2 regions of the Tenacibaculum sp. Bg11-29 genome follow, and region 1 is predicted to be linked to the other one. Evidence: riboswitches for the same ligand, from Rfam matches in the RefSeq annotation. Region 1 holds a riboswitch; the other holds the start of a gene.
The links. Region 1 has a riboswitch for cobalamin ahead of CXF68_RS16345 (TonB-dependent receptor domain-containing protein). Riboswitches for the same ligand answer to the same signal wherever they lie in the genome.
Positions count from the first base shown of each region.

Region 1 (16,624 bases):
TAATTCATTAATGTTATTTGCAACAGCAACGTCAATACCTTGCTCTATACTTGCTATATATGACGAAGATGAATAAGGTTTTACAATACCGCTTGTACCTAAAATAGATAAACCATTCATGATACCTACGCGTTCATTAAGTGTACGTTTTGCTAACTTTTTACCATTCGTAACATATACTGTTACAGATACACCACATTCTAAATCATAATCATGCAATAATTTTTGAATGGCACTGGTTATCATTTTTCTAGGAACAGGATTAATAGCAGGTTCTCCAATAGCTAGTTCCAATCCTTTAAGCGTAACAGTGCCAACACCTTCGCCTGCAATAAATTGAATTTCTTTTTCTTGTGTTAGTTTTAAAATACATCCAATTTCGGCTCCGTTTGTTACATCAGGATCATCACCTGCATCTTTAATTACTGAAGATTTAGCGGTATTTTCTGTAAATTCACAATGATGCACAGGAATTTCTAATACTTTATCAATAGGGAGGTGCACACTTACTGAAGCTATTTCTTTTTGATGGATTATCGCCATCAATCCTGATTTTGCAGCAGCTGTGGCAGACGTACCGGTTGTAAATCCGTCTCTTAAAGGGCCTTTAGGTACTTTTCTTAATCCCATTTTGTAGCGTTATTAGTTATTGATAATGAACTATATATGCTAGTAAGTAAATTTTCTAACTCAACTACATTAAATACTGGTTGAAAGTAAGATGGAATTTCTGGTTGTGTGATGATGATGATTTGTGTATCCGTTTTTAATGCCGCTTCTATTTTTGTACTTAAAAAACCACTGTTTCCTGTTTCTTTAGTTAAAATAATATTGATTGATTTTGCTTTAATTAACTCAATCTCTTTTTTTAAATCAGCAGAAGGCAATCCTAAAATTAATTGTTCTTCAGGGAAATTACTCTCTCTTGCAATAGCTAAAGATTCAGGTCTGTTAAGTATTCTAAAATAGGTAGTGTTTTTTTGCCACCATTGTTTTAGTCCCTTAATAGATTGCACACCTGTTAATGCTAAAAGTATATGGGTTTCCTTAAATAATTTAGAAGCATCATCATAAGTATTTACATAAGATACTAACGGATGAATTGTTTTTGATAATAATTTTCTACCAAATCGTATTACAGGTATTTGCAAACTTTCAGCCACCCTTGCGATAGTATTATGCAATATTTCGGCAAAAGGGTGCGAGGCATTAATAATCAGTTTTACCTCGTTTTTTATCAGATAATTTTCTAACTGTTTCTCATTTAAAGCGCCATACCTGTAGCTGGCAATCTTGTTTTCTTCAAAAGGAATATTTGTTTTTGTTGAATACACAAAAGGCATCGATTTTTCTTGTAGCAATTTTGCTACTTTTCTACCTTCTGTTGTTCCTCCAAATACAAGTATCATTTTTCTTTTTTATTATGTTTAATTAATTAGGCCTATTCTTTTTTAAGTTACCAACTTAAACAGAATTTATTATCTCCATCTTCTCTATCAATTTCTATTGAACCATGCTCAGCTCCATAAGTCCAATGACCAGTAAAGAACAGTTTTATTGGGTCAGTTTTCTTTTCGACTGATATATTACTAATTCTCCATATGTTGGTTGATTCGTACCCTTTTGTATTTTTGGTATTCATATCCAAAGTCCATTTAACTTTTCCTTTTTCAATCAAAGTCAATATAGGAGAAAGAGTATCATTTCTATTTTCTAACATTAATATTCCATTATCAGATAAATCAAATTCTTTAGCACTTTTTGTTATTTCAATTTGGGCAACAATCACTGCTTTAAATGGTCCATCGTCAATTCCACAGCCAATATTGAATTGATACCAAACTAGCGCAACAAGTGCTAAATAGCCAATAATTCCAATTCCTGTTATAACCGTAAATCCTATTAATATATTTTTTAAGGTTTTATTCATTTTCAACGCGCAAAACTACTCTGTAACTACAAATTTCTTATTGGTTCTAAAAATGTGTTTCCATTCAGGATTGTATAATTGCGATCTGTTTTTACGAGCTCCAATAGCATGACCTACTACAATTAATACCGTTCTTGTTTTTTTACTCTCTTTTACAATTTGTGCTAGGTTTTCTAATTTTCCTTGAAATATTTCTTCATCTTTCCAAGAAATTCGATACATAACAGCTACGGGAGTATCTGCATCAAAATGTTCTAATAGTTGCGCTTCTACTTTTTTAGCAATAGCAACACTTAAAAAAATACACATGGTTGAATTTGTTGCAGCAAAAGCAGAAATACTTTCTTTTGAAGGCATTGGTGTTTTTCCTTCACCACGAGTTAACACAATAGATTGTACTACTTCTGGTATGGTAAATTCCGATTTTAATACTGCTGCTGCTGCACTAAATGAAGAAATTCCAGGAATAATAAAATAATCCATTTCTAATTCATCAAAAATGGTCATTTGTTCTTGAATAGCACCATATAAAGAAGGATCTCCACATTGTAAACGAACAATAGCATTTCCTTTTTTATAATGTTCTTGCATTAAAGAAACTTGCTCCTCTAAAGTCATCATTGCCGAGTTTCTAACTACCGCTCCTGGCTTACACCAATTAGTCATTTCTTCAGGAATTAAGCTTCCTGCATATAACACGCAATCAGCTTCTTCTAAATATTGTTTTCCTTTTACGGTTATTAATTCCTCATCACCAGGCCCTGCACCAATAATTGCAATGGCTGTTTTACGTACCGCTTCTGCGTTTAAAGCAACAGAAAAAGTAAATTTTTCACTGTTATCTAAATGAATTTTCTGTTTTTCAACAAGTAAATCATTGTTTCCAGAAAGTAGTATTGCACAAGATTCTGAAACACCATTAACACCAATTTTAGATTGCACCATTGCACTCGGGTTTGGTATTGAAATAGTATTTATGGTATCAGAAGTAAATGTGCTGAAAGGAATATTGTTAGTCTCACTAAAATCTAAATAGGCTTGCTGTGCTGCTTTAATATCAATAGAACCAAAGTTTTTAATGGCAGAAAAGTGTAACCCCTCAGCAGCTAATTTTAATTTGAATGTTTCTTGAAATAGCTCGAAATCTAATTGCTTAGAACATCCAGAACCAACAGATAGTACTTTGGGAATTAAAAATAAACTAGGAATTTTTGCTTCGTAAACTTTATAACTTACCGCAATAAATAATTGGAATTGCGTATAATCAATATCTTTTTCATTATAAAAAACAGTTACAAAACTAGGAACCGTTTTTTCTAAATGCTGTGTCCCTTTATCTTTAATATCTAAAAGTAATGCTGTTGGTTTGTTATTAACAAACAACGCCATTATTTTATTTGTAGGCACTGAACTTTCTGTTTGCCAATCAAATTGATTTCCAAGGGTATCTAAAGCCCAAATATTTTGCACATCACTTGCCGTAGATATTATAGCTTTTGCTCCTAATACACTCGCCGTTTTTGATGCGAAATCATTCGCTCCACCTTTATGTCCGCTTAATACAGATTGTACATTTAAACCTAAATCATCAACAGAAATTACTGCAGGATCGGTATTTTTATCTTGAATATATGGTGCAATTAAGCGTACGCAAATACCCAAGGCTGTCACAAAACAAATACCATCAAGTTTCATGAAATTATCAGCTAAATAGTCTGAAATAGACGTAATAGTTGATACATTTTCATTACTAGATTGTAAAGTAGTTATGACTAATGATTTTGGAAATTCTTTCTGAATAATAAGGGCTTTTTCTATTCCTTTTTCAGTTACTGCTATGATGGCTATTTTTCTCATTTATTTTTGTTCAGCTGTGTGAATGCTAATTTTATTATGTTGGTTTACTTGAATAACACTAGTATTAATGATGTAATTCAATTTTGTAAGTTCTTCTGTAAATATTTTAGAGCTGTTTTCTCTTACAGCGTTGGTAACGAATCGTACTGCTGGGTTTAGTTGATGTATTAAATGGAGTAGTTCTTTTAAGCGACCACCATGACCACCAATAAAAACAACATCAGGAATTTCAAAATCATTTAAATTGAGATTAAAAAAATCATCAATAATAATGTCAATACCAGGAGTAGAAAAACGTGCTGTATTCTGTTGAATAATATCAGTGCATTCTGTTCGTTTTTCAAAGGCAACGATTTTTAAATGCGGAAAATGTTGTTTTGCTTCAATAGCAACAGATCCTGTACAAGCACCTACGTCCCAAAGCACTGTTTTATTTTGTAATTCTAAAGCACTAATAGTACTTAATCGAATTGGCATTTTGGTAATCATGTTTGCTCTATTCGTTAATGGAATAAAGGATGCATCAGGAATACCAAAAGGTTTATGTTTAGGTGACGTTTGTTTTAATAAAACACAGTTTAAATTATTGTGTGTTTTGTTAGAACAAGAAACTAAATCTAGTTGCTCAATATGTTCATTATCTCCGTCTAAAGCTTCTCCAATGGTTATTGAGTAATTATCAAAACCATATTGCAGCATACGTTTCGCAATTTCGGCAGGTGTTTTTTTGTTATCGGTTAATACACCAATTAATTCGTTTCTTTTAATTAGTGCTTCATCTAGGGCAGACCAATCTCTGCCGTGTATAGATACCGATTTTAATGTATTGTAGTTTGTTTGTGTTTTATGACATAACAGTTGAATACTATTAAAATAAGGAGTAGCGCTTAATTTTGCATTGGGTAATAAGCGTTGTAACGTATTTCCGAAACCATAGAAAAAAGGATCACCAGAGGCAAAAACCACAATGGTAGTAGTAATTTTTTTATACTGATTCATCAGCGCATCCATTTTACCTGAAATTTCAATCCAAGTATGGTTTTCGGGTAAGAACGATTTTACCAATTGATAATGTCGTTTTCCACCAGAAAAAACAGTTGCTTCTTTAATTAATTTCAAGACATCATCATTCAATTTCGGACTAGGATGATTGCTAATTCCAATTAAATAAAAATCGATATGTTTTTTTATTAATCTCATTTATTAATAAGAATCTTTAATTACAACATCGTTTATATTTTTACGCTTTTCCCATTGCAAACGTTCTAATTCTGGATTTTCATAAAACTTATCTACATGACCTAAGCATAAATAACCTATCAGCTGTCTGTTTTCAGGAGCATTTAAAATGGTTTTAACTTTGTTCGTATTTAAAATACTTACCCAACCTAAACCAACGTTTAAAGCTCTTGCCATTAACCACATATTTTGAATGGCGCATACTACTGAGTAAACACCAGCTTCTTTCATCGTAGTTTGCCCTAAAACAGGATGTTCACTTGGTTTATAAAAAACAGCGATGTTTAAAGCAGACTCCACAATTCCTTCTAATTTTAACTGCGTGTAGGCATCTGCTTTTTTTCCTTCAAAAAGAGTTTTCGCTTTTTCATTCTCTTCAAAAAAACTGTCTTTTATTTTATTTCTAATGTCTAAATCTTTAATAACTACAAATTCCCAAGGTTGAGAAAACCCAACAGAAGGTGCGTTTACTCCAGCAAATAGAATTTTATCTAAATCCTTTTGAAGAATAGGGGTGTTTATAAAACGATTACCTCTAACATCTCTACGCGCAAGTATTATTTGCTCTAAGGTTTCTATATTTTCTGGAGTGAATTTGTTCATTTTTAAGATTTAAAATAAGTTGAAGCTTCAGGTAATGTAAAAGCTGCATTTGTAATAGCTGCTGCAACATTGCTACCACCTCTGTTTCCTTCAATAATTACCCAATCGGTAGTTGCAATTTGTGATAATTGTTCTTTTGATTCTAAAACATTTACAAAACCAACAGGTACTCCAATTATACCAACAGGTTTAAAAGCAGTATTGTCTCTTAATTGGTCAACAATTTCGAATAAAGCAGTAGGGGCATTTCCTACTACATATAAAGCATTCGGGTATTTTTCAATAGCTTTTCTAATACCAGCTTGTGATCGGGTAATATCTGCTGATTTAGCTAGCGCTTGTGCTTCATCATCATTTAATAAACAGTGAATTTGATTTCCATATTCTTTTATAAAAGCTTTTGTGATTCCTGCTTTTACCATGGTAACATCAGTAACAATTTCTCCACCATTTTTAAGATGTGTATGCCAGTTTTCAATAGCACTCGGTGTTGCTGAATAATGATTAAAATCTTCTAAAATTCCTGTAGTATGTATAACTCTCGTTACTGCCCATTTATCAGCAATAGAAAAAGGAATTTCTTTAATATGATCGGTAACAATTCTAAAGCTTTCTTGTTGAATTTCTTTACCTGTATGTGGTTTTCTATTTAAATAACCTCTAGGAGTAACCAAATAATCTTTAAAACGATAGGTTTGCGAGTTTCCAATCATAACCAAACAAAACATATCTACATCTTCAGGGTTAAATTCTCCTAAAGTGGTAATTTTAAGTTCTTCTTCTGGTCGTGTTACATGTCTTATAATCGCAACTGGGGTAGCAGGTGAGCGTTCTGTTAAAAATATTTTCTGCAATCTACCTAACTGCCAATGTCTTTTTTTACTTTTTGGGTTGTATAAACTGGTTACAAAATCTCCCATTGCAGCAGCTTTAATTCTTTGCTCAATTTTGTTCCAAGGCGTCATTAAATCAGACAATGAAATACAGCAAAAATCATGACCTAACGGTGCACCTAACTTACTACCAGCAGCTAAAAAAGCAGAAACACCAGGAAGTGTTTCTAATTCAATAGCATCATCATTTCCTTTAGATACCACTTCATAAACAATCGCTGCCATGGCATAAATACTGGCATCTCCAGAGCCAATAACTACTACATATTTATCTTCTTTCGCTTTTTCAACAGCTTTATGTGCTCTTGCTTCTTCTTTACCTAAAGGCATTGAAATAAGTTCAGCATCTTCTTTAAAAAGTGATGCTCCAAATTGAAAATAATAATCGTAACCAATAACTACATCTGCTTTTTCTAAAGCATTTTTAACTACGGGCAACATATAATTGATATCTCCAGGACCTAAGCCTGCTACGGTTATTTTCATTTGTTTATTTTTTTAATAATCATAAGAGAAAAATAAGGTGTTTCTCTTATACTGGCAGTACTCCAGTTATTCGTTATAAATTGTTGATTCGTTCCTAAGCGTTCGGCATAAGTAACGTTATGTTTTTGAGTATCGATTACAGCGGTAATTATGTCAACAACCGATATAATTTTCATTAATACTACAGTGTCGAAATTAGCAATAGCCTCTTCTAGTTCTTCTTTGGTTTGTATGCGAGGAATTACGACTACTTTTTCGTTTTGTAAACACAATGGTATTTTACTTTCAGATGCTAAATGCAAGTAAGAGCTAATACCTGGAATTAAATTGATACTTAAATTATGCGTTTGTATTTTTTCTAACAGATAAGAAAAAGAGCTAAACGTACTAATGTCTCCTTCGCTAACAATTGCTATAGATAATCCTTTGTTATAATCAGAAAGTATTTGTTGAAAGGTTGTTTCATAAATAACCTTTGCTTGCGCTCTCTCTAAATCCATTTTTAAATAAAACCCTTCGAGTTTTTGTGAATCTAAATTATAGTTATCTAAAATTGAGCGTGAATAACTAGCTTTTCTGCCATCTTTAAATAAAGACCCAGGATAATATATTTTATCTGCGTTCTGTAAAGCTTTTACCCCTTTTAAAGTAATTAAATCAGGATCACCAGGACCTAAAGAAACACCGTATATTGTACCTTTTATCATATTCCTAAACCTTTTTTAATTTTAGTAAATACGCTGTTTTTTTGACCAACTTTTTCATCTTCTTCAAACAAAACACCTTTTACACCTAAATGGTGACCGATTTGTTCTTTTCCTACTTCCGATTCTAAACCAACAATTTGTTTTCTGTATTTACACAATTGACAATTCATATTTGCCGTACCGTTAATAGTTTCATCTAAGCGCTCATCAAAAGCTTTTAAGATTAACTCATCGCTACCAAAGGCTTTGGTATACACATATTCATGAGGAGAAGTAGCACTAAATGTTCTAATCTCATTATAAATACGTTCTAACAGAATACCTGTAAAAAAGAAAAAAGGAATTGCAATCGTACGTTTAAATTCCATTTTACTTGTAAGTTCTAAACTTTTAGTAACAGTAGGGTAGGCGGTACCACTGTAGGATACTGTTGTAAAGCCAAAGCCCATACCTTCACCTAACATACAAGCTAATTTATGAACATCAGAGTTGGCGTCAGTATCGGTTGTTCCTCTACCTACAACCATTAAGCACACCTCTTTTCTATCCATCGGTGTATGTTTACTTTCTTCTTCCAAAACTCTTTTTTGTGCTAATTCTAATAAAAATGAATTCACACCAAGGTGTTTTCCCATTTTTATAGTTAAATCACTATAATAGCTTTGTATGGTATTCATTTCATACGGAATATCATTCTTAGCATGTGAACCTGCAAAAAGAATGATAGGTAACGCATAAATTTCACGAATTCCTTTTTGATACATACGCTCAATAGAAGCTTCATAAACAGGATGGTTAAATTCTAAAAATCCATAATCTACTTCATAATCTGTATAACGAGCTTGTAGTATGGCAACTAATTCTTTAAAAGAATCAGTTCCTGTTTTGGTTCTACTACCATGTCCGCAAAGTAAAATTCCTTTTTTCATTCTTTTAATTAATTGGTTTTACTCCTATTAAAAATACTACAGGCATTTGTAGCTCTTGTTTTTTTATATCGTTTTCTATCTCGCCTAATGTTGATGAGAGTAACACTTCGTTTTCTCTAGAAACATTAGAAATTGCATTGATAGGAATGTTTGTGTTTTTACATACTTCTATTAGCTTAGGAATAATTTTATCTAAACTTTTTAGCCCCATGTAAAGTGCTAGTGTGTTACCAGCGTTTAGCATTTCTGCGATTCCTTTAAGCTGTGCGGTTGAATAATCGGCAGTATGTGCTGTACAAATTAAAATAGCGTTCGATTGTCTTCTCTCAGTAATAGGAATGTTTACAGAACTAGCAGCGGCTAAGGCGGCAGAAATTCCTGGAACAACAGTAAAGGGTAAATCATGCTGTTTTAAAAAGCGAACTTCTTCAGCGGCTCTTCCATAGATATATGGATCTCCAGATTTTACGCGAACAACTTTATTCCCTAGCTCACAATGTTTTTTCATTAGTGAGTTGATGTTATTCTGACGTGTTTCTTGATCTTCTTTGTCTCCGTATTTTCTACCTACATAAATATGTTCAGCCTGTGTATTAATCGCTAATATTTCATCTGAAATTAAATTATCATGTAAAATAATATCAGCATTTTCAATAGCGTGAAAAGCTTTTAAGGTTAATAGATTTTTATTACCTGGTCCACAACCTACAATTGCTATTTCAGGTAAATAGTCTTTTGTAAATATCCATTCAGGATTTGAGAATTGATAGGTGAAATTTAGTACTAATTTAGATTTAGAATTATCAACTATTTTATAACTTTCCTTAGCGCTAGTTTCAAAAATAGGAGCAGGCATATTTAATTTAATGGCTGCATTCTCATAAAAATCTTTTCTTTTAGGATGCACATCAGCACAACCGTTAATAATTTCACCAAAACAATCTTTATTTATAATAGTTGCTATTAACCGAATAACATCTTTTTGATGAATAAGGTTAACAGGAACGTTAGGGTTTTTTAATTGTTTTTTGTTTGCCAAAAACCTGCCGGGGTGACGTTTAGGGCCAATTAAACCAGCCAAACGTAAAACAGTTAAGTTGCTGCCAAAATGTTGTTGCAATAATTGTTCTGCTTCTATTAGTGCAGTGCCAGAAGCTTTTTCAGGAATACAGTTTATAGCTTCGTTTACAAGGCTATTGGTATTTTGATAAACAGACGTTGAGCTAACAAAAATTACTTTTGTAGTTTTTGGCGTATGCTTTATAATTTGTTTAATCTGTAGCGGGTGTATTGTTTCAATAGTATCAATTCGTTTTGGCGGAAAATTGATAATTAGTGTTGCTGTTTCATGAATAAAAGATTCCCAATCTCCTATGATAGTATCTGCTTCAATTCTTATTCTACAATTATGAAAAGAATATTTAGCTAATGATGTTAACCTATCTAAACTAGAAGTACTTCCATTAACTGTATAGCCACTTTTTTGAAGTTCTAAAGCTAATGGTAAACCTAACCAACCTAAACCTAGTATTGAAATACTTTTTTTCATTGTTATGTTAAATTTAAAATTGCGTTTTTTAACTGTATTTTTCTGCAATATTCCCAGCCTTTATTAGCTATAGAATCGAATGCTATTTTTCCTAAAACTTCACCAAATTTATTTTTAAAACGAATACCAACTTGCTGCGATTCCTTTTTATAAAAATACTCGGTACTCGAAATTTTAGCTTGTTGTAACTCCTTATTATCTTTAGGTACAGCTGCAATAGTTAAAGGAATACAAGTTGTTTTAGTAAATAATTCAAGTGTATGTGTTTTAGAATATTCTAACGTCTCAATGTCTTTAAACTCAATAGAATTTTGATTTGTCATAGTAAGAGTTACCCCATCTGGATTTTCTTTAAGGTATAAGAACAACGGATATAAATACTGATCTGAACTAAACCCTTTGGTAATAAAACACGCACCTAATTCTGTATCATTTTTTAGTTCAAAAGGCTTTGGTGTTATAGGCGCTCTTTCGTTGTTAGAAATTTGCTTATCCCATCCTTTTTTATATAATAATTCAGTTTCTATAGGGCATTCATTATTTAAATGCCCTTTTACAATATGCGTTATTTTTTCGGGGGTTAATTCTTTATACCAAAACTCTCCTGGGCTTACAATACAGGTAGGGGCATCTTCACATCGTCCGTTACATCTCGTTTTAATGGTATGGGTAGTATCCCAAAGATCATTATTTCTTAAATAAGCTCTAGCTTCTCTAACAACTTTTTCGCCTCCTGCTTTTTGACAAGAACCTCCGTCGCAGAAGAAAAAAGTATGTGTTGTATTGGCGATGTTTTTACCCATAATTTAAAAGAAATATGTTAGACTTAATTTTGTTAAAAAAGGAGTACCTGGTGTAAAATGAATATCGTCAACAGGTTGTGTTTCTCCTTGTAGTTGCGATGAATCATAAAACACCGCTTCTCTCCATGCGGTATCAAAAAGATTTTCTATTGATAAACCTATTTGATATTTTGGTTTTGTATAGTTGATAACTAAATCGGTAATAAAATAATTTTGAGCAGTTACAGATTCATCTTCAATTAATGGTCGTTCTCCTAAATAACGATAGCGTAATGAAGTATTAATTCCGTTTTGTAAGCGTAAAGTAGCCCCACCAGTTGAGGTAAAACGAGGTGCACTCGGAATTTTATTATCACTTTTAGGAGCATCTAATAACGTTCCGAAACTATAATTTAAATCGGTATCTAACCATAAATAGGGTAGTGGTTGGTATCTAAAAGAAGCCTCGCTACCAATTCGTCTTGATCTTCCTTTATTTTCAAATTCAAAACCATCAGCACTAAAAACAAATTCAGCATCACTCTGTAAATAAAAACCAGCAAGATTACCAACAAAGTTTTTCCCAATTTTAAATTCGGTACCAATATCATATCCAACAGCTTTTGGTAAAGGATTAATATCTTTATTTTTTACAGCTGCATTTGCGTAGTTTGAGTGAAAACCAGTACTCGCTTTTGCATAAAATTGAATGTTTTTAGTAGCATCGTAAAACAAACTAAATTTCGGACTTATTCTTAAAGCAGTCGTATTTCCTTCACTAGGTATTGGTACTAATTCGGTTACATTAAAATTAAAATAATCGGCTCTAATACCCGCTAAAGCTGTTAGCTTATTTGTTATTTGAATTCGTTCTTTTAAAAATAATGCAACATTTGTTTCCTTAATATCAAACTCATTTATAGGAGTTGCTAATGTGCGTCCAACAGCATTATTTAAACCAATATTGTTATTGTTGTGTTCAACCGACCAACCAAAAGTGGTGGTGCTATTAGGTATTTGTAGTATGTTTTTTATTGAAATATTACCTTTATAGGTATATGTTTTACGATCTTCCTGTTGGTGAATCATGTCACCATTAACAGGATTGTTTTGATAAAAAGAAAAATTTGAAAATAAGTTGTATTTGTTAGAAACATAATACAATTGATTGGTAAGTTGGGTGCTCTCTGAAAGGCGAGAACTTAATTGTACATTAAAATGAATTCTTTTAGTATCACCACCTTCCTTATCATCAATAGCACCAAACCTATTTATAAGTCCGCTTTTAACAGCGCGAAGTGGTATTTGTCCAGAAGCATTCCAGTCGCTATGAAAAGTAGAAATTGACGTTTTTAATTTATGTTTATTAGAAAGCGCAACCGTATATTTTGCAAAAGTATTTAGCCTTCTAAGGTTTTGATTACTTTCAAAAAAACTATTGTTATAAGTTCCTTCAATAGCGATGTAGGCACTTTCTTTATTCTTATCTATAAGTGAAACCATTGCTAAAGCTCTTACAAAGTCGTACTGACCGTATTCTAATTTAACAGTATTGCGATGCAATGTTTCTTTTGATGTGAATTTGGCAGCACCAGAAACCGCAAAGTTACCTAATGAAGTTTCATGCGGACCTTTATAATAATCAGCCGTTTGAACAGTTTCAGGAATTAAAAAATGCAAATCGGCATATCCTTGTCCGTGTGCATGAGAACTTAAATTAATACCAATATCATCTACCAAAACAGCAAAATCAGTTCCGTGGTCATTATCAAAACCTCTAAGAAATATTTGTTCTGCTTTTCCACCACCAGCATGTTGTGCAATAAATAAACCAGGCACTGTTTTTAAAAAATCGTGTGCACTGTTTATAGGTCTTAATTGTAAAGATATTTTAGAAACTTTTTGAACGCCTAATTTTTTATCATTTTTAGAGTTTATTACAATTTCAGAAAGCGCTGTAAATTGTTTTTCTAAAGCAATATTTAAATTAGAAGTGTTTTTTTTAACAACAATTGTTTTAGGTCGGTAGCCTTGTAAAGAAAAAGTTAATCTTACAGGTAATTTATCTGGTGCTATAGAAAAATCACCATTTTCATTGGTTGTTCCTTTAATAATTTTGTTCGCTGTTACGCGTACATTTGAAATTGTTAACTGAGTTTCGTTATCAGTTACTTTACCTTTAATTGTGGTGTTTTGTGCGAATATGGATAGTGAAAAACACATGATCCATAGACTGCATAAAATCAATTTTTGCATTTAAAAATGAAATTAAGCAGGCAAGGAAAGAAAAGTATGAAAAACCATAATTTTCTAACTCTTTACCCGAGAGTTACTATTATAAATTATTGTAATATTGGCAGGTCTCCTGACTTAGCTTAGCTTTCATTTACCTTCCCATAGTAATTACTACAGTGGTTTTTTTTAATGAAGCCTTTTACAAGCTTTACAGTTGCGGGAACAGTTTTGGATTTACACCAAATTCCCTTTTAATTCTATAATTCTAAATTTTACTAAAGAAATAAGAAACCATATAACGACACAAATGTAGATATAATTATTGGAATTAAAAGATGGTTTCTAAAATGAGTTTTTCTCTTGTATTTAGAGCATGTTTAGGTCGTGTTATTATAAATATTTTAATTGGAATACCATGAGTAATGTCTGGTTGAGCGCAGTCGAAACCTATTTTTTAGGGGTTAATAGTTCTCGAAACTTCGTTTGCTACTTTCAAGCAAACTGTCTTTTTATTTCAGGAATGCTCGAACTGACAACAAGAGTTGTATTACCCTGTTTAAAAACAGTTGCTTAATGATATACATTTAATTACTGATCTCTAACTACTTTAATTTATTTGTTTTTTAGATGTTTTCTAGTTTTTCGTTTTATAAATTTAATTCCCAAACCTGTGGCAGTAATACAAGTAATTGTTCCGCCTGTAAGTAAGAAAATCATGATAATATCCCATAACGGACGGTTTTTTGAAAGAAACGAAAAATCTAAACTATGTAAACCATGATATAACCATCTTTCTGTTCTGTTTTTCGGAGCAGATTTAAGGAGTACCGTATTGGTTTTCGGATTAATATAATAGTAGTTGCTCTTATTGGTAATAATTTTAATAACAGGTAATGTTTTTATATTTTTTCGATCATAATAATAGGCATCATAGTCGTTAAGTACCACTAATTCCGTTACTTTTTCTTTGGTATTAAATTCGTTTATTTTAGCAATGTATTGCTCGTTTGAGGTATTATAATCACTATTTGTTATGCAATGATTTTCAATCGTATTTTGGTTGAATTTTTCAAAAAAGATATTATCATTAAATAAAGAAAAATGGATCTCTTTAAATTTTGATTTAGAGGCTATCTCTTTAAAATTAGTCCAATCTTTATTCGTAATACTTTTTAGTGTAAAATTTTGCCCTTGCCAAATACTTTTATCCTGTTGGTTTAAAGAGGAGCTAGGCACCCAATTAAAAGGAGTCATACTCATAAAACCACTAAATACCCAGGTGCAAATAAACAAGCCAAAACCTAAACCAAAATAATAATGCAGGTTATACCATTTATTTTTAAACCTTTTAAAATTCGCTTTGGGTTTCTTCTTATAGCGTATTAACCCTGTAACAATTCCGGTAAGCGTCATTAGTAAACCTAATGCAGCCAACCATAAAATAAGTTGTTTCCAAAAATAACGATGTATACGTATGTCTTTTAAATAAATCCAATGCGGTATGGCACCAACCCAAGCCCAAAACCGATCATCAGAAGTTGTAATATTTAAAACCTCACCAGTAAGAGAAGATACATGTACCCATGTGTTTTCTCGGTTTGTAAACTTTACTTTATAAACAGGTAAATGTTTCCTAAATCTAGATTTTGGAATCCATTGATCTACTTCATTAATAATAGTAACCTCGGCTATGTACTTTAAATTGGTAGCGTTTTTCGCAATGCCTAAGGCTTTATTTTTAGTAAGATTTATAGGTTCTCCATTCTTCGCATACCTCGAAATAACTTTACCCGAAGCAGTTTCTACATGATAAACAATATTGTTAAGAATTGCGTTAATTCTTAATTTGTGTATCGTTTCTATAGTGTCTTTCTCGAATACAGTAGCAGGAGGTAGTATTTGTTTAGTACTTAAGCTTGTTTCTTTTTTACATTGTATTTTTTCTTCTTTACCCAAAAAAGGAAAACTTTTATACATCATTACAAACCCTGAAAGAAACCAAACAAGGAATAGCATAAAAAAAAATGTGCCTAAGTAATGATGTATAGTTATAAGTTTTTTCAAAGGGACTTAAAATTTATAGCTTACGTTTACTTTAAAATTTCTTTCAGCACCAGGGAAGAACTGATAATCATAAATAGCATCAGTAAAATATAATTTATTGGTAATGTTATTTATATTTAAACCTATTCGCACATTATTTTTTTGATAATAAACAGCACCATCAAGTAATAAGTATGAAGGTAATGTATATGAGTTACTAGAATTCGTATAATTATTACTGGTATAATTACCACCAATACCAAAACCTAAACCATCTTTTAGCTCATAGTTAACCCACATATTTGCCAAATGTTTTGGCGCAAAAGGTAATGCATTGCCTTCTTTTTTTGTTTGTGAATCGCTTGCATCATAAGCACGTATTTTAGCTTCTGTAAAAGCGTATCCAGCTTTTATATATATGTTTTTTAGTGGGGTGTATGCTAAATCAAACTCTATTCCTTTAGAGTCAGCCTTTCCAATTTGGTGGTATTCATTAACCTTATTTCTTTCTACGATATTATGTTTTAAAATATAAAAGCTCGATAAAGTAATATTTAGTTTATTCAGTTTTTCATATTTAAGACCTCCTTCTATTTGATATCCTTTTTCAGGATCAAAAATTTGACTACTTGGTGATATCGTTCTAGAAGGTTTAAAATAGTTTGAGTATGATGAGAAAACACTAAAGTTTTTAAAAGGTTTATATACCAAACCAGCTCTATAGCTAAAAGCGGTTGAAGGAATTTCTATTTTTTTACCTTCTTCAATTAAAACTCTATCTGCATTAATTTTATCAGTAGCATAGTTACCTTCAAAAATATCATAACGAATACCAATTAAAACTTTAAGTTGATTAGAAATGTCTGACCAGTTTTGCCAATAAAAACCACTATTAAACTCATCTCTTATTTGCACTTTTTCATCAACAGTTTCTATATCCCCTTGATTTAGAGTCGGATTTATTACTGAAATAGTAGTTTTTGTACCTGGACCAATTATACTTCCTCTAAATGATTTTCTTTCTAAAAAGCTTATAGAATTACCAAAAATAGATTTGTGCTTTATTTTTCCTGTCTTAAATTGATAACTTACATCTAATTGATTCTGAATCGTATTCGTTGTGTGGTTAAAGTAAAAAGGAAACCCTCTAGTTATAGAATCTTTAGCGGTATTAAAAACCAACCATTCTGTAGATAAATAGTTTATATCATCATCAGACCACGATAAATTATTACTTAATTTTACCTTATCATTAAACTTATGCTTGTATTTAATCTGTAAGTCAAAACGTTTGTGTTTTAAATAATCTTGCGGATCGTTATACCTTGTTTTCGGATCCATTCCTGCTACAATAGCTCCATTTTCATCAAC
Region 1 covers NZ_PJBB01000003.1:3,609,133-3,625,756, reverse strand. The annotation lists gene cbiD (cobalt-precorrin-5B (C(1))-methyltransferase CbiD) at 1-630, opposite strand, end outside; gene CXF68_RS16395 (precorrin-6A/cobalt-precorrin-6A reductase) at 621-1,409, opposite strand; gene CXF68_RS16390 (hypothetical protein) at 1,457-1,930, opposite strand; gene cobM (precorrin-4 C(11)-methyltransferase) at 1,946-3,787, opposite strand; gene cbiE (precorrin-6y C5,15-methyltransferase (decarboxylating) subunit CbiE) at 3,788-4,987, opposite strand; gene bluB (5,6-dimethylbenzimidazole synthase) at 4,991-5,629, opposite strand; gene cobJ (precorrin-3B C(17)-methyltransferase) at 5,632-7,008, opposite strand; gene cobI (precorrin-2 C(20)-methyltransferase) at 7,005-7,715, opposite strand; gene CXF68_RS16360 (sirohydrochlorin chelatase) at 7,712-8,644, opposite strand; gene cobA (uroporphyrinogen-III C-methyltransferase) at 8,649-10,193, opposite strand; gene CXF68_RS16350 (ferredoxin) at 10,196-10,996, opposite strand; gene CXF68_RS16345 (TonB-dependent receptor domain-containing protein) at 11,000-13,198, opposite strand; cobalamin riboswitch at 13,313-13,521, opposite strand; gene CXF68_RS16340 (PepSY domain-containing protein) at 13,823-15,274, opposite strand; gene CXF68_RS16335 (TonB-dependent siderophore receptor) at 15,281-16,624, opposite strand, start outside.

Region 2 (16,624 bases), 190 kb from region 1:
CAAAATACGTTAATAGCAGCTCCGTTATTCAAAAAATTTAATACCATTTGTTGGGTTACCTCTTGTGGATAAGGACTAACTGGTTTTGAATTTACAATACCATGATCGCCAGCAAAAACAACAATACTAGGTTTTGATAAAATAGGAGTGAGGGTATTTTGAATTTGCCCAATTTGTAACGCAATCGTTTCTAAAACACCTAAAGCACCCAAAGGTTTTGTTTTAAAATCAATCTTATCTTTTAGCGCTTCTTTTAGCGTAGTTGAAATTGGTGTTATATTAGTAGGATACATGATTTTATTTTAAAGTTAATGGTAATCCAGATACCATAAAAGTAGCTTTATCAGCTTTTTTTGCAATGTATTGATTTACCCAACCTTGTAGTTCGGTAAATTTTCTGCCAATTTTAGTATCGGCATGTAAACCCATTCCTATTTCATTAGAAATAATAATAATAGTAGCGTCTATTTCAATCAATTTATCTATTTCTTGGGTAGCTAAACGTAAACTTTCTTCTACATTATTTTTAGTATCTACATAAAAATTAGTAAGCCATAATGTAACACAATCAATAACTACCGTGGTGTTTTTAGGAATTACAGTACTTATATTTTTTTCTTCCTCAATAGTTGTCCAACGTTCATCTCTATCAGAAATATGTCTATCCACTCGTTTTTTAAAATCAGCATCCCAAATTCTTGAAGTTGCTAAGTAATAAGGAGTATTAGATAGTGACTCTGCTAATTGTTGAGCGTAACCACTCTTTCCAGAGCGTTCTCCGCCAGTAATATAATATATCATGTGTAAAGAAATAAATTGAAAGCAAAGATTGTAAAGATTTTTTAGAAAAAGAGAATAATACTAGAGAACTATGTAATTTAGCCGCTTAAAATCTATTTTTATGAAAGTTTCTTCATTTATGCCAGCTGTAACCCAAATGATTTATGATATGGGGTTACAAGAATATTTAGAAGGTATTACTTTTGAATGTCCTGCAATTGCACTTAAAGAAAAACAGGTTGCCGTGCGTTACAAATTAGAGGGACAAACGTTAACGAGTGAAGAAATAAATACTATTTTTTCTAAAACTAAAGCAGAAGGCGGTACACTATATTATGTAGATGAACCTGTTTTAGAAAGCATCGCACCAGATATTATTTTTACACAAGATGTATGTGATGTTTGCCAGATAGATACAGAATCGGTTGCAAAATCTGCCTATAAGTTAAATAAGGTTCCTGAGTTAATATCAATAACACCAAATTCTTTAGAGGATGTTTTTGACAATGCTTTAACTATTGCAAAAGCGATGGGTAAAGAAACAGTAGGTATTAATTATGTTAAAAAACTTAAAGAGCGTATTTATACTATTGTAGATACGCAAAGGGCTAACAGAATACAATCTAAAAGTTTAATGTTATTAGAATGGATAGATCCGCTATTTAACTGTGGACATTGGATTCCTCATCAAATAGGCTATGCAGGTGGTATTGATTTATTAGCGCATCCATCAGGAGATAGTATTGTTATTTCTTGGGATAAAATTGTAAAATACAATCCTGAAATTTTAATTATAGCGCCATGTGGTTATGGTATTGAGAGGACAATGGAAGACATGCATTTCTTAGAAGAAAAACCAGAATGGAGTTCTTTACGCGCTGTAAAAAACAAACAAGTCTTTATTGCTGATTTTGCCATGTTTACGCAATCGTCTGCAAGTACCTTAGTTGACGGAATAGCGTGTTTAGCTGCAATGATTCATCCGAATTATTTTTCGGTATCAGAAGAGCTTACTGCTAAGTTTTCTAACTATAATGATTTATTGATGCTAGATTCTTAATAAAATAGCATAAGTTTGCAAAAAATTTGGGTTTTGATGTTTAAAATAGCATCAAATTAAAAGGGAATTTGGTTAAATACCAAAGCTGTTCCCGCAACTGTAAGCTACTAAGCTTGTAATTATTCTTTAAGTCACTGTTTATTTATAAATGGGAAGGCCAATTACAAGACGCAAGCCAGGAGACCTGCCTAAATATTAAATAATTCAAACTTTCGGGATAAGGGTTTTAATATATTATGAAGAAATACACACTTTTTACAATATTTTTTACTGTTACTCTTTTCTCTTTCGCTCAAGAGAAGTCTAAAATGAGTGTTTTAGAAGAAGTTATTGTTTTAGCTGATAAAAAGTTAGTAAAGAACTCTAACGGTTACAAAATACATAGGTTAAGTGATTCTGTAATAACAAGAAACATAAAGTCGTTTAGCTCTTTATTACGATTTAATTCACCAATATATCTTAGAGAATACGGAGCAGGCGGAACGAGTACTGCAAGTTTTAGAGGAACAAGCGCTTCTAATACCGCAGTTATTTGGAATGGAATTAATATAAATTCGGTAAACAACGGTCAAACAGGGTTTAATTCTTTAACAGTTAACCTAGTTGATGCTATAGATGTAAGAAGTGGTGGTGGAAGTATAGAGTACGGTTCTGGAGCAATAGGAGGTACGGTACATTTAAATGATTATTTAAATTTTAAACCTAAAGAAACTATAAAACACCAAGTTGTAGCAAATGCTGGTAGTTTTAGTACATACAATAGTTTGTATAAGTTTAACCTATCTAACGAAAAGTTGTCTTTAAAATTTGGAATTTCTTATAATGAATCAGAAAATAATTATAAATTATTAGGTACAAAACTTAAAAATGCAAATGGAGCTTATGATAATTTAAGTTTAAATGTAGGTTTTGCTTATAAGTTTTCTAATAAATCACAGCTAAAATTTTATAGTACGAACTATTCAGGAAAACGTTCGTTATCAGGAGAATTACCAAATCCGAGGTCAGCAAATGATAAGTATAAAGATTTTAATAACAGAAATTTAGTTATATATAATTATAAAAAAGAAATTCTTAATCATGAATTAAAATTAGCTTTTTTAACACAGGAGTATCAGTATTTTGATAATAAAAACGTAGAAGATTATAGTTTTGGTAAATCGAAACGTTACTTAATTAATTATACATTAGGTTATAAAATACCTTCTATAAAAGCTAAAGTAACATCGTATTCTGAATATGAAACAATCTTTGGTAAAACAGATATGATACAAGAGAAAAATAGAAAACAGTTTTCTCAATCGATAATATATCATCAGAATATTTATAATAAAGTTTTTTTTGATGCAAAAATTAGAAAAGATTTTAATTCAGATTATAATGTTCCGTATAGTTTTGCCTTTGGACTTAAAGCTAACACGTTTAAGAACTTTAATGTAAGGTTAAATAGTTCTAAAAATTATAGAGTACCCACTTACAACGATTTATACTGGCCTGGGCAAGGAAACTTAAACCTTGTAGCTGAAACAGCTATGCAAGGAGAGCTAGGTATTGGTTTTAAAAACAGTAAAATAAAAGCCGATTTAGGTGTGTTTTATATTTCAGCGAAAAATAAAATAGTTTGGACACCAAATGGAAATCCTGATAAACCAGGAGTTTGGTCGCCAATAAACTTATCTAATGTAAATAACAAAGGAGTAGAGTTTGTTTTTTCTTACAGCAATAATTTTGATAAAAATTTTGTCGATTTTAATTTTAATTATAGTTATACAGAAGCTAAAAATAAAAGAACAGACACTTTTTTAATTTTTGTACCTAAGCATCTTTTAAACGGAAATTTAAGTTATTCATATAAAAGGTTTGGTTTGTTTTTTCAGCAAGTATTTACAGGAATGACATATACAACAGAAAGTAATTCTAAAGATTTTGTAATACCTCATTTTTTCGTTTCTAATATAGGTGGGGATTTTAAAATTTTAAAACAACATCAAAAACAGTTATCAATTGGTTTTAAGGTAAATAATGTGTTTAATAAGTTATATATAACACAACCAAGAAGACCAATGCCAAATAGAAATTTTAATATTAACATAAACTATAAATTTTAAAACAATGAAAATTAATAAATTATTTACGCTTATACTAGTATTAGGGGCTATTATATTTACTTCTTGTAGCGATGATAATACACCAGATTTACCAAAAGGAGATTACGACAAAGGTATTTTAATAAGTGGTGAAGGTAGTGGAAGTACTGGTTCAATTTCTTATGTATCTAATGATCTTACTACTAACGAAAATTTAATATATAAAAAAGTTAATAATAGTGAGTTAGGAACATTTTTACAGTCAATTGCTTTTGATGATGATAGTGCTTATATTATTGTAGATAATCAAAATACAATTACAGCAGTTGATAGGTATTCTTTTACAAAAAAGGGAGAGATAACTTCTAACTTAGAAACTCCTAGATATATGGTTGTTTCTAACGATAAAGGTTATGTAACAAACTGGGGAACAACAGAAGGTTTTGTAGCTGTTTTTGATATGAATAGTTATAGTTTCATAAAAAAAATAACTATTTCTACAGGTCCAGAGAGAATTTTAGAAAAAAATGGAAAATTATATGTTTCTCATAAAGGAGGTAATGGAAGTAACAATGTTATTTCTGTAATAGATATTTTAACAGATGATGTACAAGAGATTATCGTTAATGATAAACCAGATGAAATGTTTTTTAACAATTCAGGAAATTTAGTTGTTTTATCTGAAGGTAAAGCTGCTTGGACAAAAGATGAAACCCTTGCATCTATTTCTAAAATTGATTTAAATGATAATTCAGTAACGAAAATGGAGTTTAAAGACGGAGAACATCCTTCTTTAATGGTATTTGATAATAATATAATTTATTACAATTTAGGTAGTAAGGTTTATAAAATGAATACATCTGAGACTAGTTTATCTAGTATAGAATTTTTAACAATTGAGCTATTTACAACTGGATATTCTGAATTTTATGGAATGGAAGTTAAAGATAATAAGCTTTATGCTTTAAGTACTAGATTTTCTGACTTAAGTGAATTAAAAGTATTTAATTTAATAGATAACAGTGAAATTAAAACAATAGAAGCACCTATCGGGGCATCAAAAATTTATTTTAATAATTAAAAGAATAATAATTCCCCCTCTTTATAAACTTTTAATCACATTAAGTTTATGAAAATAAGCCCACTTACATAGTTAAGTGGGTTTATTGTTTATAAAAATTTCTTTTGAATTTCTTTTGAAGGAATCATACAAACTTCTTTTTTACCAAACCATTTGTATCTGTTTTTAGCAATAAAATCGTAACTATAATTTCTAATAGTTTCAGGTATCAAATTAAAAACAGTCGCTAAATTCCAAATACCACCAAAATTGATCATAATTTTTAAGGCTGCGGTTGATTTAATGTAGTAAGCAATTTTAGGTTCATACAAAATAATAGAATCTATTTTAGTAATATCTATACCTAAATGATTTGTAATTTCTTTTCCAATATAAGATTGTAATGAAGCAAAAACGAACTGGTTTTTAGTGTCGTATTTAATAACTTTTAAAACAGCATCATTACAAAAATTACACACTCCATCAAACAAAATTATTTTTTTATTAGTAGGTAAATCAACCATTGTATATACTTATTATTAAAAAGGCAAAATTATTTTGTAACATAAATCAAAATTAAGCGTCTTGTAAGAAAGTAAATAGTGATTTAACATATAATTGGTAACAAAAGTATGTTTGAGTATTTATTTTAGTATAAAATTAACTAAAGCGATGATTAAAATAGAAAACCTACACAAATCCTATCCAATAGGAAAAGACAAACTTCATGTTTTAAAAGGACTTGACTTGCATATTAAAGAAGGTGAATTCGTATCTATTATGGGATCTTCAGGATCTGGGAAATCTACTTTATTAAATATAGTTGGCTTGTTAGATTCACATGATGAAGGGAAGTATTATTTAAATGGTGAGTTAATTGAAGATTTAAACGAGAAAAAAGCTGCAATTTTACGTAACAAATTTTTAGGTTTTGTTTTTCAGTCTTTCAACTTAATATCTTACAAAACAGCTTTAGAAAACGTAGCATTACCTTTATATTATAAAGGAGTTAATAGAAAAGAAAGATCAAAAATTGCTTTAGATTACCTTGAAAAAGTTGGTTTAAAAGACTGGGCTAATCATTTACCAAATGAACTTTCTGGAGGGCAAAAACAACGTGTTGCAATAGCAAGAGCTTTAGTTACTAAACCTAAAGTTGTGTTAGCAGATGAGCCAACAGGAGCATTAGATTCTACTACTACAGATTCGGTTATGGATTTATTAAAAGAAATTAATGATGAAGGTATGACTGTTTTTGTAATTACGCATGAAGAAGAGGTAGCAGAGCAAACAAATAGAATTGTTCGTTTAAAAGATGGGGTTATTATAAGTGATGAATATACTTCAGTAAACAATACTAAAGAAAAAATTAAAGCAGTTTAATTATGTTTGATTTAGATCGTTGGAGAGAAATATTTCAAAGCATTAGTAAAAATAAATTACGTTCAGTAATGTCTGGTTTTACAGTTGCTTTTGCAATATTATTATTTACCTTACTTTTTGGTATTGTAAGCGGATTGAGTAACTCATTTAAAGGTGCTTTTGTTGATGATGCAATGAATACAATGAGGGTTAGAGTTTGGAAAACTTCAAAACCTTATAAAGGATTACAAACTGGTAGAACAATTCAGTTAAAAAATAAAGATTATAATTTTATTAAAGAAACTTACGAAGATAAAATTCAACACCAAACGGCTAGAATTTATAAAAACGTAACTATTTCTTATAAAAGTAAATCTGACAGTTATCGATTACGAGCAGTACATCCAGATCATCAGTTTTTAGAAAAAACAATTATAGATGAAGGTAGGTATATTAACGAAAGAGATTTAAAAGAAAAATCGAAGGTTATTGTTATTGGTCGTTTAGTAAAACAAGATTTATTTGGAGAAAAACCTGCATTAGGTAAACGTGTAAGCGTAAACGGAATTTCGTATCTAATTATTGGAATATTTTCTGATGCTGGAGGAGATAATGAAGAGCGTCAAACTTACATGCCGGTTACTACAGCACAAATGATATATGGTAATAATGATCATCTAAGTCAAATTATTGTAGGTTATGATCCTAAATTAAGTTTAGATGAAGCGATTGCATTTGGTAATAAAATGGAGCGTGACTTACGTAAGAATTTAGGAATACATCCAGACGATCAAAGTGCACTTTCTGTACGAAACATGGCAGAAGCAAATAAAGGGGTGGGAACATTTATGTTAGCACTATATTTTATTGTGATATTCGTTGGGTCTGGTACTTTAATAGCAGGTATTATAGGTATTAGTAATATTATGATTTTTGTTATTAAAGAAAGAACGAAAGAATTTGGTATTAGAAAAGCATTAGGAGCAAAACCATCATCAATTGTTGGTATGGTAGTACAAGAATCCGTTTTAATAACCACTATAGCTGGGTACTTAGGTTTATCTTTAGGAACTTATATTTTAAGTTTAATAGGAGATAGCTTAGAAAAATACTTTATAAAAGATCCAAGTGTAAGTCCTGGTATTGTAATAGGAGCAACCATCGTTTTAATTTTATCAGGATTAATTGCTGGATATATACCAGCAAAAAGAGCCGCGAATATTAAACCAATTGTAGCATTAAGAGCAGATTAATTATGAAATTTTTATTTGATTCAGACACTTGGCAAGAAATTTACGGAAGTATTCGTAAAAATAAAGTTAGAACAGTTATTACCATTATAGGTGTTCTTTGGGGAATTTTTTTATTAGTTGTTCTTTTGGGAGCTTCAAGGGGAATGGAAAATAACTTCAAGAAAATTTTTGGAAATTTTGCAACGAATAGTGTATTTATTTGGACTCAGTCTACTGATACACCATTTAAAGGTTTTCAAAAAGGAAGGCGATTTTTACCTACACTAACTGATGTTAAAATTTTAAAAAAAGAGTTTAAAGAAATAAAGTTATTGGCTCCAAGAAGTCAGACAAATGGACAAATAGTAAAAGGATTTAAATCAGGAAGTTTTCAAGTAAGTGGAGACTACCCCGTTTTAGATCAGGTTCAAAAGAAAAATTTAATTTATGGGCGTTTTTTAAACGAAAATGATATTTTATCAAAAGCGAAAGTAGTTGTAATAGCTGAAGATATATACAAACAATTGTTTGAGAAAAATGAAAAACCTATAGGCCAATATATTAAGATTAATAGTATCAATTATAAAGTAATCGGTGTTTATAAAGAATCTACAAGTATTAATTTTGATGGTGAATGTGCTTACATTCCTTTTACAACCTATCAACAGGTTTATAATATGGGTGATAAGATACATTGGATGATGATTACAGCTAATGAAGGTGTAGATATCAAACAAATGGAAAAAGATATTTTGTTAACTTTAAAAAGTTTACATAAAGTTCACCCAGATGATAAAAGAGCCTTTGGTAGTGTTAATTTAGGTGTTGAAATTGCTAAGTTTACAGGGTTTTTAACAGGAATGCAGTTTTTAACTTGGTTTGTAGGCATAGCAACTTTAATTGCTGGGGTATTTGCTATTGGTAATATTTTATTAATTACAGTAAAAGAAAGAACCAAAGAAATTGGTATAAGAAGAGCATTAGGAGCAACCCCAAAAAGTATAAGACAGCAAATTGTATTAGAATCTGTTTTCTTAACAACTATAGCAGGAATGTTAGGTATTATATTAGGAGCATTAGTACTCTTTTTAATAGATGCAGCATTTGGTCAAGGCCCTGACGCTACATTAATAAATCCAACAGTAAATATTCCAATTATTTTAATAGCATTTACAACTTTAGTAATATTAGGTACTTTAATAGGCTTAATACCCGCCCACATGGCAACAGTAATAAAACCAATCGAAGCATTAAGAGAAGAATAAATCAATTAACATATTATGAGTAAAAGAGCAAAAATTATTTTAGGTATTGTAGCAGTATTATTTGCAATAGCGTTAATCTGGTTCGCAAAAAAGAACAAAAAAAATATTGTTGAATATGAAACCGAAAAAGCGTTTAGAACGACAATAGTTAAAAAAACAGTAGCAACAGGTAAAGTAGTACCTTTAGAAGAAGTTGAAATTAAGCCTCAAATAGCAGGTATTGTTGATAAAATTTTAGTTGAAGAAGGAGCTATTGTAAAGGCAGGTGATTTAATCGCAACCGTAAGAGTGGTGCCAAATGTAGCTTCTTTAAACAGAGCTAATGGTAGCGTTAAAAATGCACGACTATCGTTTAATAATGCAAAAGTGCAATTTGATAGAAATAAAAAATTGTTTGATAAAGGTGTAATCTCGCTTCAGGCATTTGAAAACTCTGAATTAAACTATAACAATGCAAGATTATCTTTATCGAATGCGAGATCAGATATGGATATTATTAAAAGAGGTACAACATCTGGTTTAGGTAGTGCTGCTAATACTAGTATTAGAGCTACGACGTCAGGTATGGTTGTTGAAATCCCTGTGAAAAGAGGGTATCAAGTTACACAAACAAACGACTTTAATGCAGGTACTACGATTGCTCGTATCGCAGATATGACAAAGATGATTTTTGAAGGAAAAGTTGATGAGTCAGAAGTAGGTAAATTAATAAAAGGAACGAAAATTGAAATTGCTTTGGGAGCAATTGAAAATAAGAAATTTCCAGCAGTATTAAATTTTATTGCTCCAAAAGGAACTGATGAAGGAGGTGCCGTTCAATTTAAAATTAAAGCAGACGTATCTTTAGATGATAAATATTTTATTAGAGCTGGTTACAGTGCAAATGCAGATATTGTTTTAGTAAAGAAAGACTCAGTTTTATCAATAAAAGAAGCACTATTAAGATTTGATAAAAAAACTGAAAAACCATATGTAGAGATTAAAACAGCAGATGGTAAATTTGAAAAGAAAGATGTCGAATTAGGAACTTCAGATGGAGTAAATGTTGAACTTTTAGGTGGAATTACAAAAGATGATGAAATCAAAATTTGGAACAAAGCTTCAAAAGATAAAAAGAAAGATGATTAATAATTTTTGTTCTTAATTTTATAAAAAAGAAGAAGAAATTCAATGTTGAATTTCTTCTTCTTTTTTTGAATAATTAAATCAATAGTTTGCCTTTTAAAAATAACATTGTAAACAATTAAAGTATATATATTATACTTAATTTAAAGAATAATGACAAAAAAAAATAAGAAAATGATTTTAGGATGCTTTTTACTTCTGGTTTTTATTCAAAAATGTACTCCAATAAATATTACTTCAGCATCACTATTTAAGAAAAAAGAATATGAAAATTACAATTATTTAAAAGATGGAGTAAACAGTGAAAATTTTAAAATAGAAAGAATATCAGAAAACGGCTATAATTTGATAGGCTATGATGAAATAGGGAATTATTTTATTGTTTATGGAGATGAGAAAATAACAAAAATTAATAATGTAGGGGAAGAGCAATTTAAAATTGATAGATTAGGTAATGTTAGTTACGCTAATTTTGGTTCTTATGTTTTTACAGACTCCGAAATATATGATTTAACACAAGAAAAAATTAAAGTAACACCGCTTAATAAAATAATAGACTTCTCAAATAAAGAATTAAATAAAGAAGGGTTCTTTAAGTTGATGGAAACGTATTATAACAAAGCAAGTCATGTAGTCTATGCATTCAATACTAAGAATTATAAAGTCTATTTAAAAATAGAAAATGAATGGTTAGGTATTTATATATCACGATTTAAATCTAGCGGAATAAACTTTTACCCAACTGGAGAAATAGTTAAAAAGTATCCTGAAAAATTTAAAAAATTACTATTTCTTAAAAACACTGTAGATAATGTATACTCAACACGATCGTCAGGGAATGAAGGATTCTCTTCTGTACCAGATCCTGTTATTCTTACGGATGAAATGAATTTAGAATATCCTAAATATAAAGAAATAAAAACTTCATTTTATCACAAAGATAATACTTACGGAACAATTGCTTATACAAGTATACCAGTATCATTTATAGGAACCTCTTACCTTAAATTAGAAATAAATAAAGAAGTGTTTAAGTTTAAAGAAAAAGGGATTAAAAGTGTTGGGTTTTTATCTAGTCCAAAAAATTATTTGTCTTATTATGTTTTGCCAAAAAGGTATACAAATAAATCTAAAGTAAGTTTTTTAAAACTCTTTTACCCTACAAATATAGGCGCAAGCGGAAGCAAAGGTTTATATATTATAAAACCTAAAAAGTAAGTACTACATTTATAAAAAGTTTGTAATTTGGCTAAATTATATAATTTAAAAAAGAGGAGTATAAGATTTAATAATTCTTATTTAAAAAACGATATATGGAAGCTACAGATGAAAAAGTAACATTTGAAATTATAGAAAAAGTACCTAAAGAGAAACTTCAAATCCCTTTAAAATTATATGGAGAATCTGCTGCCATGGAAAGCTATGTAAAACTACCTTTCTTACTTGTTGGAGTTCTTTTTTTAATACATAATGTTTTTATAGCAGGAAATAGTTACAGCTATAGTACATATAAAAATATAAAAAATATTGAAATATCAATTATCGCAATTATAGTATTAGCTATTTTAATAATGGCTGGAATAGCGATGAATAAAAACTCAAAAACAAAGAAAGCTTTAAAAGAAATTTCTAAACGTTATACGATTAAAACAGCAACTGTTCAAGAGGAGTTTAGTGCTTTAGCAATTCATATGTATGGAGGAAGAGGTGTTGTTTTAAAGAAATAAAAACCGTTAACTTATTTATTATGTTATAATAAAAAAGCAACTCATACGAGTTGCTTTTTTATTTATAAAATATTTAATTATCCTTTATAAAAAGGTAATTTAACAACCTTTGCAGGTATTTGTTTTTTACGAACTTGAATAAAAATTTCAGAAGCTACTTTAGAGTTTTCTTTAGTAACATATCCTAAACCAATACCTTTACCTAAAGATGGACTCATCGTTCCAGAAGTAACACGACCAATTACAGTTCCTTCAGCATCAACTATTTCATAATCATGACGAGGTATACCACGTTCTGTTAATTCGAAAGCGACTAATTTTTTAGTAACACCAGCTTCTTTTTGAGCTTTTAACGCTTCAGCATTTACAAAGTCTTTAGTAAACTTAGTAATCCAACCTAAACCAGCTTCTAGAGGAGAAGTAGTATCGTCAATATCATTACCATATAAACAATACCCCATTTCTAAACGTAATGTATCACGAGCAGCTAAACCGATAGGTTTAATTCCCCAATCAGCACCTGCTTCAAAAACTTTTTTCCAAAGAGCTTCAACATCTTTGTTTTTTACATATATTTCAAAACCACCAGAACCTGTGTAACCAGTAGCAGAAACAACAACGTTTGGTATTCCTGCAAAATCAGTAATTTCAAATGTATAAAACTTAATTGTAGATAAGTTAACAGAGGTTAACGATTGCATTGCTTCAACAGCTTTTGGCCCTTGAATAGCTAATAAAGACCAATCGTCAGAACGATCTTCCATTTCTACTTTTAAATCATTGTGCTTAGAAATCCAATTCCAATCTTTTTCTATATTAGAAGCATTTACAACTAACATATACTCATTTTCGGCAATCATATAAATGATTAAATCATCTACGATTCCACCATCAGCATTAGGCATACAACTATACTGCGCCTTACCGGGGATTAATTTAGAAGCGTCGTTTGTAGCAATTTTTTGAATTAAAGCCAATGCGTTTTCTCCTTTTAAGAAAAACTCACCCATATGACTTACATCAAAAACACCAACTCCTTTTCTAACGGTTTCGTGTTCTATATTTATACCTTCATATTGTACAGGCATGTTATAACCAGCAAAAGGAACTAATTTAGCACCTAAAGCTTCGTGAATATGTGTTAATGCAGTATTTTTCATTTTAAAATTGTTTGTTTAAAAGTATTGCTAAAATATTGAAAAAAAGACAAACAATTAGCTTGAATATGTTTAATATTTTAATAGATTATTACCTAATGTTATGTTAATATTTTCTTGTTACACTTTAAGAATATTACATTTGAGTATCTGTAAAAACAATGAAATGTTAAAAAAAACACTATTAGTTTGCTTGTTATCAATATTAAATACAGCTATAGCACAAACACCAACTGATTATTTATCAGCAGATTTTCATAAAAATAGAAGGGATCTTTTACGAGCTAAAATGCCTGAAAATTCAGTAGCAGTACTTTTTGCGAATTCTATAAGAAATAGATCGAACGATGTTGACTATATTTTTCATCAAGATCCTAGTTTTTATTATTTAACAGGCTATAGAGAACCAAATGCAGTTTTAGTATTGTTTTCAGACAATCAAAAAGATAGTTCAGGTACTTCATATAATGAAGTTTTATATGTTCAAAAAAACGATCCAAGAGCAGAAATGTGGAATGGAAAGCGTTTAGGTATTGAAGGAGCAAAAGCTGAGTTAGGTTTTAAAGTTGCTAAAAATGCGGAAGATTTTATTTCTGATAAATTAAATTTTAAAAAATTCGATAAAATTTTTATTGATAAATTTAAAGATGATTATAGAAATTCAGAAAGAAACACAGCAGAAGTTTATGATTTAGTAAAAGAATTTAAAAACCAATCAGATTACAATCCATCATCATTTTTATCAAAGGAAAAAAAATATGTATATGAGCTTATAAAATCTACGCCAATAGAAAATACAGCAAATGTAGCTCAGGTTATAGGCAAAGCAATTACATATTATCCAAGTTTAAAAGAGGATAAGTTATTAATGGATTATAAGAATGCTACAAGTGATAATCTTAAAAAAGAAATAAAAGAAAAAGTAGTAGTAAAGCTTACGGGAGAGTCGAATATAGATTTAACTTTTTTATCATTAAAATTAGCAGAAATGCGTGAGGTTAAAACAGCCGAAGAGTTAAAATTATTAACCAAAGCAATTCGTATTTCAGCAATTGGTCAAGTAGAAATGATGAAAGCAATGAAATCTGAGATGTCTGAAACAGAAATTCAAGGAATTCATGAGTTTGTATATAAAAAATATGGGGCTGAATATGAAGGGTATCCATCAATAGTAGGAGCAGGAAATAATGGTTGTATTTTACATTATATAGAAAACAATAAAACCAAAGTAAATGATGAGTTAGTATTAATGGATTTAGGAGCTGAATATAGAGGGTATACTGCCGATGTAACACGTACAATTCCTGCTAATGGTAAATTTTCTCCAGCACAAAAAGCGATTTATGAAATTGTGTTAAAAGCGCAAAATGAAGGTATAAAGGTATGTACTATCGAAAATATGTTTTGGGCACCAGGACAAGCTACTAAAAAAGTAATTAACCAAGGATTGTTAGATTTAGGGATTATTAAAACATTAGATGAAGAACACAAATACTTTCCTCATGGTACTTCACACCATATTGGGTTAGATGTACATGATCCAGGGACTTATGGTAAGTTTCAGAAAAACATGGTTATTACTGTAGAACCAGGTATTTATATTCCTGAAGGAAGTAATTGTGATAAAAAATGGTGGGGAATTGCAGTTCGCATTGAAGATGATATTTTAATTACCGATGGAGCTCCGTTTAATTTATCAAACGAAGCACCAAGAACAGTGATTGCTATTGAGAAAATGATGGCTAAGAAAAGTGTATTAGACGATTTTGTATTACCTAATTTAGATTAATGAAATTTACAAGAAAAACGATATCAAATATTGTATTTATAGTTATAATAGGTTTGTTAATATACCCGCCTACCAAAGTTTATTTTATTCGATTAATCTCTTTTTCACCTAGTACAATTAAGGTTGAAGAAAGAGAAGAATTAAAAAAATATGATTGGAACTTACAAGGTTTAAATACTGAAAGTATTGATTTTAATAAGACAAAAGGAAAAGTAGTTTTTGTGAATTTTTGGGCAACATGGTGTCCGCCTTGTAGAGCAGAAATGCCAAGTATTCAACGTTTATATGATGATTATAAAGATCGTATAGCATTTATTTTTGTAAGTAATGAAAATTGGAAAACGATTGGTAATTTTTATAAAAAGAACAGTTATGATTTGCCTACTTATAATACAACAAGCAACATACCAACTCAATTAAAAAGTAAATCGATACCTGCTACTTTTATTTTAGATAAGAAAGGTGCTATTGTTATGCAGAAAAAAGGGGCAGCAGATTGGAATAGTACGAAAGTTAGAGCATTATTAGATGAATTAATCAAGTAGAAGCTTTATTTTTGCTGTTTTAAATAAAATATGAGCCAAGAACAACCAAATAACCCACTTCACGGAATAAAGTTAGCAACCATGCTAGAAGAATTGTATTTAGAATATGGTTGGGAAGAATTAGGTGAAATTTTAAAGATTAATGCTTTTAAAAATAACCCGACCTATAAATCAGGTTTAAAGTTTTTAAGAACAACACCTTGGGCTAGAACAAAATTAGAAGCGTTGTATTTAAAATTTATAAGTTAAAACTTATAATGTATATCCGTTTTCTGTCAAATGATTATCTCGTCACCCTGAATTCATTTCAGGGGCTCATCTTATTTACTCATTTATAGTATTATGTGATTCTGAAACAAGTTCAGAATGACACATTTTATATTTTTAAAAATATAAAAAAACTTATTCTTTTAACACCAATTCACTCCATTCTTTCGGCTTTTCTAACATCGGGAAATGTCCTGTGCTTTCTAACCAATGCAATTCGTTATTCGGTATTTCTTTATGCAATTGTTCGGCGATGGCTTTTACAGCAATGGGGTCGTGAGTAGCCCAAATAATGTTAGTTTCAATTTTAGTTTGTGTTAAAGCACCAATCCAACGATACCAAAAGAAGTAACGTTCGTTTATATAATTACTTAATAAATGAATAACATTTCTTCCGTTGTTGTAATTAATTTGAAACCACATTTCATTAAGTTCTTCTTGTGATATTTTTGATGCATCAAAATAAATATTTTGGATATTTCTATTGAAAATTGCTTGATTTGCCAATTTAGCAACCCATTTTCCTGTAATTTTATTCTTTAATAATTTTTGAATAGTTCTCAATTTAGCTAATTCAATGTGCATACTTCCGTTGCTAAGAATCAGTTTTTCGATATTAATATTTAACTGATTCTGATTATGTCTTGCAATAATTTCAGTAGCAACACTTGTACCATAATCGTGCGCCAATAATGTTACGTTTTGTAGTGCTAATTTTTTCCATAAAAGTAAAGCCATATCGGCTTGTTCAATTAAAGAGTAAGAATAGTCTAAAGGCTTGTCAGAAAAACCAAAACCTAAATGATCATGAATAATTACTCGGTATTTTTTAGCTAAATAGGGTAGGGCTTTATAATAGTCAAATGAAGAAGTAGGATATCCGTGTAAAATAACCAAGGTGTTTTCAGAATTTCCTTCATCAATAACAAAAAGAGTATGCTTATTAATTTTAATAAATACTCCTTTCGATTTCCATTCTAATGACTTCATAAATATAGTGGTTTATCTATTTACAATGTAGTGATTTTTGTGTAGTTTTGATATTAGATGAAAAAGTTAAAAACGTATATAATACCTATCTTACTATTACTGATAGTTTCTTGTGTCAAAACTCCAAAAGAAAGAGTTTTAACAATGAAAGACGTTTTTCCTACTCAAAAAAATACGG
Region 2 covers NZ_PJBB01000003.1:3,417,781-3,434,404, reverse strand. The annotation lists gene cobT (nicotinate-nucleotide--dimethylbenzimidazole phosphoribosyltransferase) at 1-293, opposite strand, end outside; gene CXF68_RS15645 (bifunctional adenosylcobinamide kinase/adenosylcobinamide-phosphate guanylyltransferase) at 298-801, opposite strand; gene CXF68_RS15640 (ABC transporter substrate-binding protein) at 902-1,840, shown strand; cobalamin riboswitch at 1,852-2,047, shown strand; gene CXF68_RS15635 (TonB-dependent siderophore receptor) at 2,077-3,948, shown strand; gene CXF68_RS15630 (YncE family protein) at 3,953-5,008, shown strand; gene CXF68_RS15625 (thiol-disulfide oxidoreductase DCC family protein) at 5,098-5,511, opposite strand; gene CXF68_RS15620 (ABC transporter ATP-binding protein) at 5,660-6,370, shown strand; gene CXF68_RS15615 (ABC transporter permease) at 6,373-7,602, shown strand; gene CXF68_RS15610 (ABC transporter permease) at 7,605-8,846, shown strand; gene CXF68_RS15605 (efflux RND transporter periplasmic adaptor subunit) at 8,862-9,974, shown strand; gene CXF68_RS15600 (hypothetical protein) at 10,125-11,189, shown strand; gene CXF68_RS15595 (hypothetical protein) at 11,285-11,698, shown strand; gene gcvT (glycine cleavage system aminomethyltransferase GcvT) at 11,776-12,858, opposite strand; gene CXF68_RS15585 (aminopeptidase P family protein) at 13,022-14,644, shown strand; gene CXF68_RS15580 (TlpA disulfide reductase family protein) at 14,644-15,189, shown strand; gene CXF68_RS15575 (VF530 family DNA-binding protein) at 15,220-15,438, shown strand; gene CXF68_RS15570 (alpha/beta fold hydrolase) at 15,592-16,446, opposite strand; gene CXF68_RS15565 (hypothetical protein) at 16,591-16,624, shown strand, end outside.
Region 2: it holds a riboswitch for cobalamin, as region 1 does, so the genes downstream of both, CXF68_RS15635 (TonB-dependent siderophore receptor) here and CXF68_RS16345 (TonB-dependent receptor domain-containing protein) in region 1, are expected to answer to the same signal.